DNA from 2 places in the Pedobacter sp. AC464 genome. Region 2 is predicted to be linked to the other one. Evidence: riboswitches for the same ligand, from Rfam matches in the RefSeq annotation. Region 2 holds a riboswitch; the other holds the start of a gene.
The links. Region 2 has a riboswitch for fluoride ahead of AC0IWT_RS12800 (phosphatase PAP2 family protein). Riboswitches for the same ligand answer to the same signal wherever they lie in the genome.
Positions count from the first base shown of each region.

Region 1: another riboswitch for fluoride. It lies ahead of AC0IWT_RS15295 (voltage-gated chloride channel family protein); the one in region 2 lies ahead of AC0IWT_RS12800 (phosphatase PAP2 family protein).

Region 1 is NZ_CEEDBV010000002.1:1,037,859-1,042,979, forward strand. It holds gene AC0IWT_RS15285 (branched-chain amino acid aminotransferase) at 1-22, opposite strand, end outside; gene AC0IWT_RS15290 (tryptophan 2,3-dioxygenase family protein) at 170-1,135, opposite strand; fluoride riboswitch at 1,200-1,260, shown strand; gene AC0IWT_RS15295 (voltage-gated chloride channel family protein) at 1,279-2,568, shown strand; gene AC0IWT_RS15300 (HAD-IB family phosphatase) at 2,673-3,974, opposite strand; gene AC0IWT_RS15305 (NAD-dependent epimerase/dehydratase family protein) at 3,974-4,936, opposite strand; gene AC0IWT_RS15310 (formimidoylglutamase) at 5,006-5,121, shown strand, end outside.
Region 2 is NZ_CEEDBV010000002.1:480,623-485,743, forward strand. It holds gene AC0IWT_RS12795 (four-helix bundle copper-binding protein) at 1,486-1,824, opposite strand; fluoride riboswitch at 2,052-2,120, shown strand; gene AC0IWT_RS12800 (phosphatase PAP2 family protein) at 2,163-2,717, shown strand; gene AC0IWT_RS12805 (EamA family transporter) at 2,722-3,135, shown strand; gene eno (phosphopyruvate hydratase) at 3,194-4,474, shown strand; gene AC0IWT_RS12815 (voltage-gated chloride channel family protein) at 4,493-5,121, shown strand, end outside.

The DNA.
Region 1 (5,121 bases), 560 kb from region 2:
TTATATCTAATGTATCAGTCATATTGTTAAATTTTGAAATGATAGAAGCTTTCATGACCGGAATAGTTGCAGGCTGCAAATTTTCACATTCAATCAATGAGTAGTTCAATCGTAATTTTAATTGCGCAAATTAAGAAAAAACGAGGTATATTAATAGTTTTTCAACATATTAATCTTTGTTCTTTAGTGTTTTAAGCACACTAAGCACCCAGCCTTTGCCCCATTCTTCCATCTGTTCGTCTGTCCATAAAAACGGATAAAATATTCTTTTTTGAAAACGTGGAGGCAAATATTTTTGCCAGTTTGTTCCGCCGGTTGCGGCTACATCAACAGGGTCTTTTTCAAGGTAGCGTACGGCAGATTTGTAATGCGCCAGCGGCCATTCTACATTTACATATATATCGAGCTTGCGCAGTTCTTCTGCCAAAGCCGAAACATCGCTACCATTTACCTGGAGCTGCTGGTATAAGGCAGAAAAATTTGTGAGTGTTCTTTCTTTTGCGAGCTGTAGAAATTCTGCCGAATACTTTCGAATAAACTGTTTTAACGTTAAGGTTTCTTTGCCTGAAGATAGTTCTGTCGCACCAAATTTCCAGTAAATATTTTCAAACTGCTCTTCCAGTGTTGCGGTACTTAACTCTACTCTTTTGCTTTTATCAACTAAACGAATAAAATCAGTGGCACAAATTTCAATCATTCTGTATTGCCCGGATTGAAACCCACTAGCTGGCAGCAGCGACATTCGGAATTTCAGGAACTGTTCCCGTTCCATACCTTCAACCATAACTTCGAAGGAAGTTGTTAGAGCATTGAAATAAGCATTAATTCTTTTCACCCGGGCGGTAAAAAAATCGACTGTTAAATTCTCATGAGTGGCGATCTGCCTGCATTCGTGCAAGGTTAGTTTAAAGTACAACTCCGTTATCTGGTGATACATGATGAAAATCTCTTCATCAGGAAACGGCGTTTTCGGACTTTGTAAACTCAACAAAGTATCCAAATGGATGTAATCCCAATAGGTCAGGAAATCTGCATACAACAAACCATCAAGGTATGAGGCCATATCCTGCCCCATCGCCGTATATTTTTCCTGAAGCTGGTTGAGTTTATCTTTTATGTCTGGTGTAAATTCCATGGCACAAAGTTAGTATTCCAAAATTGATAAACATATTTTGCGCTAAATAGGAAATTTTATACATTTGAACCATGGCGATGGGGTACCGCCAAAACCGCCAACAGGCTGATGACTCCTACGATTTTACTTAAAATTGATTTATAATGCCTGTTAAAAACTTAACGGAAGGTAATCTTTCGTACTTACATCGTTTCCAAAAATTAGAATTTGGGCTATTGTTAGCAAATAGCTTAAAATGGTTATTTTTCTCTGCGTTACTTGGAGGAATTGTAGGGTCCGCATCTGCACTGTTTTTAGTCGCTTTAAATTTAGTAACCGATTATCGTGAACAAAATCAATGGATAACTATCTTTTTACCCTTGGCTGGTTTACTCATTGGCTTGGCCTATCACTATTGGGGAAAAAAAGTTGTAAAAGGAAATAATCTTTTGATTGAAGAACTTCAAAGTCCGAAGAATATTATTCCAATAATTATGGCTCCTCTTATTTTTGCAGGAACAATAATTACCCATTTATTCGGTGGCTCTGCGGGGCGTGAAGGAACAGCTGTTCAAATTGGGGGCGCATTTGCCGATCAGTTTACAAAAGTATTTAAGCTTAAGCCCCGCGACCGAAAAATCATTTTAATTTGTGGTATTAGTGCAGGCTTTGCTTCAGTTTTTGGAACACCGTTGGCGGGCGCAGTTTTCGGAATAGAAGTTTTTGTTATTGGAAGCCTACTGTACACAGCCATTTTACCATCATTTGTTACAGCGATAATTGCCGATTATGTTTGTAAAGCTTGGGGTGTTGGACATACTCATTATGCTATTCCAATCGTGCCACAAATGGACATGATTAATCTGCTATTATCGCTAGGCACTGGTATAATTTTCGGCTTAGCCGCAAGAAGTTTTTCTACATTAAATCATGGTTTATCTCAACTTTTTGCGAAAATTAAATATCCACCTTTGCGGCCCTTTGTTGGTGGCTTTATTTTGATTGGAATGATTTATTTACTTGGCACAACACGGTATATTGGCTTAGGAATTCCTGTTATTTCTGAATCATTTCCACAACAAGAACCTTATTATACATTTGCTATAAAGCTATTTTTAACTGCTCTAACTTTAAGTGCTGGTTTTAAGGGTGGCGAGGTAACACCACTATTTTTTATTGGAGCTACTTTAGGTAGCTTTCTTAGCATTTTTGTTCCATTACCTGTTGGATTGTTGGCAGGTATGGGTTTTGTAGCAGTTTTCTCAGGCGCAGCCAATACACCACTTGCCTGTATTTTTATGGGTATAGAATTATTTGGAGCAGAGTGTAGCGTGTATGTAGCGCTTGCTTGTGTTATGGCCTATTTATTTTCAGGCCATACAGGTATTTATCGTTCACAAAATATCGGTAGTCCTAAACATTTGCTACTAAAAAGACATCAGTTTTTAATTTAGGAATGTTGTGGAATGAGTTATTGTGTATAGCTTTGACTATAATGTGCATTTAGCTTCGGCAAATTTAAAAGTTGCCAAAGCTGTAAAGTTTAACAATCACTTATCTAATAAAGCACTCTAAACTTTATGGTATGTTCGATTTTTTTGAGTGCCTTGAATAACTGCTTATCGTACTCCGTGTTGATGTCCGTTATTGCATAGCCAATCTCGGGGTTTGTCATTAAAAACTGCCCGACAATGTTAATATTATGCTTTGCAAAAACGGTATTAATTTGCGCCATTATGCCGGGAACATTTTTATGAATGTGAATTAAGCGGTGCGATTTATCAATTTTTGGCAACTGCAGGTTAGGGTAATTTGTACTTAGGTAAGTTGCACCTGTGTTCATAAAATCAATCATTCTCTTCGGAATAAAATCGGAGTTGCGCGGGTTTGATTTTACATCGTCGAAAATAACAATACCCATTTTAGTACAAAGCGCCGTATCGATTTTGCCTTTAGCATTACCTAAATAACCTATTGTTTTAAGTTTAACTGCATTTTTAAGTTGTTCACTTTCTATTTTTTCTCCGTCGGCCAAAAGGATTACACCAACATCTTTAACGTATTTTTCCTCGAACGAAGTTTTGTGTCTAATGGATAAACCATCGTTTTTGAGTAGCGCAATGCTATGTGCATCTACATCACCAATAATTAAACAAAGTATTCTGTTTTTTGGATAAGATATCGCCCTTGGCAGGTTGTTAACATATAAAAATTCATCGAAGCTTGGCGTAATGTGGTCAGCTTTTTCAATGATGGTTTGGCGGGCAATGTTTTCTGTAAAGGCAAAAAACTTATTAATCATCCCGCTTTCGCGAAGCTGAAAATCAGAGTAACCGTCGCCAATGCCGAAAAGTTCCCCTTCCAGTTTCAAATGCTGAAGAAGTTTAACTTTGCCACCTTCTTCACTAAGTGGATTGGCATGGTCGTAATCTATAATTTTACCATCACCTGTGGTTACAAATGTGTTGGCATAAATATTTTCTTTCTTAATATGGTACTGACTTACAACAGGCGTTATAAATTCTTTAAACCCGCCGGAAACAATCAGCACTTCATCGGCATGTTTTTTAAAAAACTCGGCGTTACGGGAGAAAGACGTCGAAACCTTTTTCTTGAGGTGTTTAATTAGTTGCTTTAAATGATCTTCATTTGCCTCTAATAACTTAACGCGTTGGGCCAAACTTTCTGAAAATGAAAGTTTACCTTCCATTGCCTGGTTTGTATAATCTTCAATTTTTTGAAAGATCGATTCCTTTTCAGGGTGTTTTTTTAACGATATTCTGGCAAGTTCGTCCAGGGCTTCAACCTGCGTAAAGGTACTGTCGAAATCTATAATGTAATAGGCTTTTTTCTGCGGCATTATTTTAAAAATTGAGTAATCTCCTGTATACTTTGTTCAATCGGCTTAAACTGAATTCCTGTTGCTTCAATCACTTTTTCGTTACTGTAATAACTTAATGCTAAACTGCTTGTTGCAGTATCTTTTGTAACTGAGGGCTGTGCGCCTGTAAAAAGCGAAAAGAATTTTAGTGCCCGCCATGCAATTCCAAGCATCCAGGCCTTCGCTTCTTTTTTTGGTGGTTCAACCTTAAAACCTTTGGCAATTGCAGCGAATAAATCTTTATAATGAATATTGTCTGAAGAAATGATAAATCGTTCTGCGCTGGTAGAAGCTTCCATCAAAAGTATCATCGCTTTTGCAACGTCTTCCACGTCGACAAAGCCAGAAGCGCCATCGGTATAAAAAGGGAAACCACCCTTTATTAATTTAAAAATGGCACCACTACCCTCAAAACCTGCGTTTTCTCCAATGATTATTGACGGATTTACAATTACGGCATCTAGACCCTCGGTAATGCCACGCCAAACCTCCATTTCCGACTCATATTTAGACAAACCGTAGGCGTGTGCTTTCGAATCGTATTCCCAGAAATCTTTCTCGGTAATTTGCCTACCCTTTTTTGCCTCACCCAATGCAGCAACCGAGCTTACATGTAACAAGCGGCAATTGTACTCTATACATAGGTTTACGATGTTGGATGTACCATCGATATTTACATGAAATAGTTGTTTTTTGTCTTTAGAATTAAGTGAAACAAATGCTGCACAGTGAAAAACTTTTGTAATGCCAATAAATGCCTCTTCCAGTGTGGCGGGTTCATTAATATCGGCTTCAAACCAATCAAGAAGTTTATTATTCTGAATAATCGGGGGAATTTTGGAATTTTTTCTCCTTAAAGCCCGAACTGCTAAACCGTTATCAGTTAATTGTTTTATTAATTCAGATCCTAAAAATCCCGTTCCACCTGTTACGAGTATCATTATTTTTTTTGGGCTATAGATGAAAATACGCATTCAAAAATAGATATTTGGGGCGATAGTTTTAAATATATGTCATTAACCGATTTCTTTTCTCCATTAAATGTTGAACAGTTTACACCAAAAGATGGATTTTACACCAGTCAGCTAGGTTTGAAAACCCAATTCTACACGGAATCTTTTCCTGA
Region 2 (5,121 bases):
TGATTAACCGGCCGTCGTCACTTCATCATTTGAAGGACCTGTCAATAAAAGAAAATTGAGATAAATCTCAGATCCGAAAGACCTGGTTGGAAATATAAATTGGGACTGATCCGGCAATCCTGTATCTGATCTCAAGAAAATACCTGTTTAGGTTAGAGGCTAAAAGCGAAAGCCCCAAAAATAAGATGACGCCGATAAGAAAAGCTTCCAAAACAGGAAGCACGGTTTTCTTGCGTTCATCAAGGATACACTTAAATTGTCTGGTAATTTTTGAATCCTTTCCAAGCGGAGAAAAGCTACCTTTGTACTGCGCAGCTGATTTTATTCCCCGGGCGGACTCTAAAAGGGAGAGGTTGGATAAAAAAAAGATATTGCCCAAAGAGATAATCAGGTACAGCAAGACGACTCCAATTATAGAGCAATTTGGTACCTGCTTAACTTTCAAACCCTTCAAATTTAACAACCTAAATATATAGGCGCTAAAATCTGCATTAATCTAAAAAGATGAGAGGATAAACCGCAACAAAACCGTTACAAAATATCAACAAATATTAGGTTACGATATTTCTCACCCTACTTTCGATTGTCATCGAATAATTTCTTTTTCCTATACTGTCCCTCCATCTTGTTGTTCAAAACTTTATCAAAATTAACCACAGCTTCACAATGCTCAAAAAGGGTCGAACTTCCGCGGGTTGACCCTACTAAGTGGCAATATGAGGCATCTAAAAAGTATGCCTCTTATTTTTTAAACATTAAGAACTTGAAAATAAGTCACTTACAATAGATTAAATTGAATTTTTCGGTTCGAACTTTTTAGAATTTTCCCTAAAATTAAGATATACCGCAACTATTTATAAAACACCAATTGTCTAGACATCAGTGTTGAACTCCATAAACTGCTATCTAATTAGCCAAATAAGCATGTGGATTAGTTTCAATTGCGAACATCGATCAGCTTGAATATTATTCAATTATAGGATAAACGGGGGGAAATCCGTTTGGTCTAAATTTTTTTACAATTATGCGCAAATGCCATGTAGCTTGCATTTAATTTAGAAGGTACATACCCTCGGTTTAACAACGTGATTGATTTAACACCGCCATTGAAATGAAATTTGTATTTTTTGTTTTTTGAAATAATTTGATGAAGCGGGAATTGAAAGTTCATGCATTATTTAATGCATTCCTCAACTCGCATCTAGCCTTCATTTTCATAGAATTCGAATTATCAAGTACTCATCATCAAAAACTGAAATTCTTATTTGAATAATGGAATGAGTTTATGAGAATCATATCCTAAAAAACCCATTTTTTTAAGGCTAGAGAAAGGACATACCAAGAACAACCTCAAACCTTGGTAAATATCAAATAATGAGGGAATAATGAAAATAAAATGAATGGAATAAATTTGCCTATTTATAAAAATGAAAGGGCAACTAGAATGCTGCCCTTAATCAATTAATGCTCACGGTGATTGGCATCTTAAGCAGCTACTCCTGTCATTCTTCTGCATTCTTCCGCACAAGCCTTACAAGCATCTGCACATTCCTGACAATGCTGGGTATGATGATTACTACACTCATCTCCGCATTGCTGGCAAATATCTGCGCAAATACGGCAAATGTCTTGAGCAAAAGAGCTACCCATACTCATCAATTGAGCGGCAGAGTAGCAGATGGCTGCACATTGCATATCAAGCTCAATACACCGCGCCATCATTTTCACGTCTTCTTCCTGAGTGCATGAACTTGCACAATGATTGCAAATTGAAGCACACTTTAAGCATGCATCAATACAGTTTTTCCATTCATGGTATCCCATAACTTTAATTTTTTAGGGTTATAAAAAAAATTCCTATATAGATAACATGGTTATTTCCAGGCGGTTTCATTTTGTTTAAGAAAAGCTTTAATCCCGTGATATGATGCTTGTTTAAACGGTAGAAGAATAAGAAACTGGTTCTCGTATTCAAATAAGGAGGAATAGTGATAAATTAAATTCTCAACACCTACTTTAAGATTTTGCACATCATTTTATTAGTATTATATTTGCAATACGGAAATGGTGTCCTTCCGATTCAACCGCTTTTTTCAAAAGCTGATGGCGCCTACAATAGAAATTCCAGCAGGTAATAAAATCTGCCGGTCAAAGTATTGTAGGTGAAAAAATTAAAAATAAATTCTCAACTCTTATTGCTGGCAGCTATCTTAATTGCGCTTGTCTTACTTTGTCTGTCTGCCAAAGTGAGATCAGTGTTAGCAATGGTCCTGCCGGTTGAAACTGAATGGTTCTTGTGGATAAATCAGCACCATAATGCATTCTGGGATACGATCATGTACTGGGCCAGTGATAAGCGTTTTTGGCTTCCTTTTTATGCCTTCATTATTTATTGCCTCTTCCAGAATTTCTGCAAAAAAATTTGGCAGGTTCTTATTACCATTGCGCTACTAGTTGCTAGTGCAGATCAGATTGCTTCAGGACTGATTAAAAACACCGTTAAGCGTCTACGCCCTTCCCATGAACCGAATCTAACTACGATCATTCATTTAAGTAAAGCAGGTGCGGGTGGGATGTATGGATGGCCATCCGCTCTTTCATCACCTATCTTCAAAAGCATTCTTTCCGCTGGTTCGGCATTTACCGGATCATTGCCGGAGCAACGGTTCTTGTACTCATTTACTTTGGAATTATTCAATAACGGAAAATTAACATAAAACTATGTGGTGGATCTACGCGCTATTATCAGCTTTCTTTGCTTCCCTTACGGCCATCTTTGCAAAAGTCGGCGTAACCAATGTCAATTCTGATTTGGCTACTGCCATACGAACGGTGGTAATACTGATTGTAGCCTGGGGGATCGTAATGGCCAGAGGCGAACTTAAAGGAATTACGGAACTGTCAAAGCATAACCTGCTATTTCTTTTTTTATCTGGCCTTGCCACCGGCTTGTCCTGGATATTCTACTACAAGGCTTTGCAGATCGGGAAAGTGTCCCAGGTCGCCCCTGTTGATAAGTTGAGTGTTGCCCTAACTATTATACTTGCAATGGTGTTCCTGAAAGAAGCTCTTACCCTGAAAGTATTCTTTGGTGCCCTGCTGATCATTGGGGGAACACTGGTTTTGATCTTTTGAGAAACTCAATTATTTGTAAGCAACCGAAATACTAAAAATCAATATAAAACAAAAAACTATGAAATTAACTAAAATTCATGCCCGTGAAATTTTGGATTCCAGGGGCAATCCGACAGTAGAAGTAGAAGTCACTCTTAACGGAACAACAGCAAGGGGTATTTCTCCATCCGGGGCAAGTACGGGTGAAAAAGAAGCCGTAGAGCTTAGAGATGGTGATCCAGAGCGCTATAATGGTAAAGGCGTGGAAAAAGCAGTAAAAGGGATTAACGTCGAAGTCGGCAAATCAGTCACCGGCTTATCCTTTGAGGGTCAGCAGGCCTTCGATGATCATATAATTGGTCTGGATGGAACCGAGAATAAATCAAGGCTCGGCGCAAATGCGATGCTTGCGGCCTCAATCGCCTTCGCCCGGGCTTCGGCCGTTGCAAAAGGGATTCCCTTGTATAGGCAGCTAGTGGAAAGGGAAGGTTACGTAATGCCCGTACCGTGCATGAATGTCATTAATGGGGGAAGGCATTCTGATAACAACATCGATTTTCAGGAATTTATGATTGCCCCTCATAACGCCCCCTCGTTTAAGGAAAGTATCCGTATGGGCGAAGCTGTTTTTCATTCCCTGAGAAGTCTGCTAAAAGCGAAAGGCTATTATACCGGAGTTGGTGACGAAGGTGGGTTTGCGCCAAATCTGAGTTCTAATGAGGAAGCCGTCCAAATCATCATGGAAGCGATACATATTGCCGGTTTTGCTCCAGGCAAGGATATTTCCCTTTGTCTTGACCCAGCGACCAGCGAAATGTGGAATAATGGAAAATATGAATTTTATAAAAGTTCTAAAGAACGGATCACAACAGATGAAATGATTGGCTTTTGGGAAGGATGGTTAAAAGAGTACCCAATTATCCTGTTGGAAGACGGGTTGGGCGAAAACGATTGGGAGGGATGGAAAAAGCTGACCAGCCTTTTGGGAGACAAAGTGGAATTGGTTGGAGATGATATATTCTGCACCAACCCGAGTATTATCCAGCAGGGAATCGACCAGGGCATTGCAAACAGCGTACTGATTAAATTGAACCAGATCGGTACAGTTTCCGAAACGCTAAAGGCCGTAGAACTAGCCCAAAAAAACGGTTACAATTGCTTTATTTCTCACCGCAGTGGTGAAACTGAAGACACGACAATTGCGGATCTGGTTGTCGCTACCGGTGCGGGGCACATCAAAACAGGAAGTGGCTGCCGCTCTGAAAGGGTATCTAAATTTAACCAGTTGCTTCGGATAGAAGAAGAACTTGGTGATAGGGCATCATTTGCAGGAATCAATACTTTTTATAAAAAATTATAAATCAGCCGCTAACCTACAATGAAACATAATAAATTTTTATTTGAACACCTTTCGGTTTTTAAATATGCGGTTCGATGGACGCTGCTTATACTTCCTGTTGCCATTGCAATAGGAAGTATGGTTGCCTTGTTCCTTTGGCTGCTAGGCTGGGCCATTCACTTTCGCTTTCAGCATACCTGTCTCATTTTTCTGCTACCTTTAGCAGGTATTGTGATCCACCTGATTTATCAGTCAGTTGGTAGGTCCTCAGAAAAAGGAAATAACCTGATCATGGATGAAATCCATAGGCCGGGTGGTGGAGTGCCCAGGCAGATGGCGCCAGTAATCTTAATAACTACAGTGATTACCCATTTGTTTGGCGGATCGGCTGGAAGAGAGGGAACCGCGGTACAAATCGGAGGAAGCATCGCAGGAATGTTTAGCCGCTGGTTTAAGCTAAATGAGGTAGACACCAAGATGCTCCTTACCGCGGGAATTGCAGCCGGGTTTGGGGCGGTGTTCGGAACACCGCTCACCGGTGCCATATTTGCAATGGAAGTTCTGGCCATTGGAAGAATAGAGTACAAGGCTTTACTTCCCGCATTAATTGCCAGCGTGCTTGGTGATCTTACTGTCTCTGCCTGGGGCATCCATCATACCGCTTATCA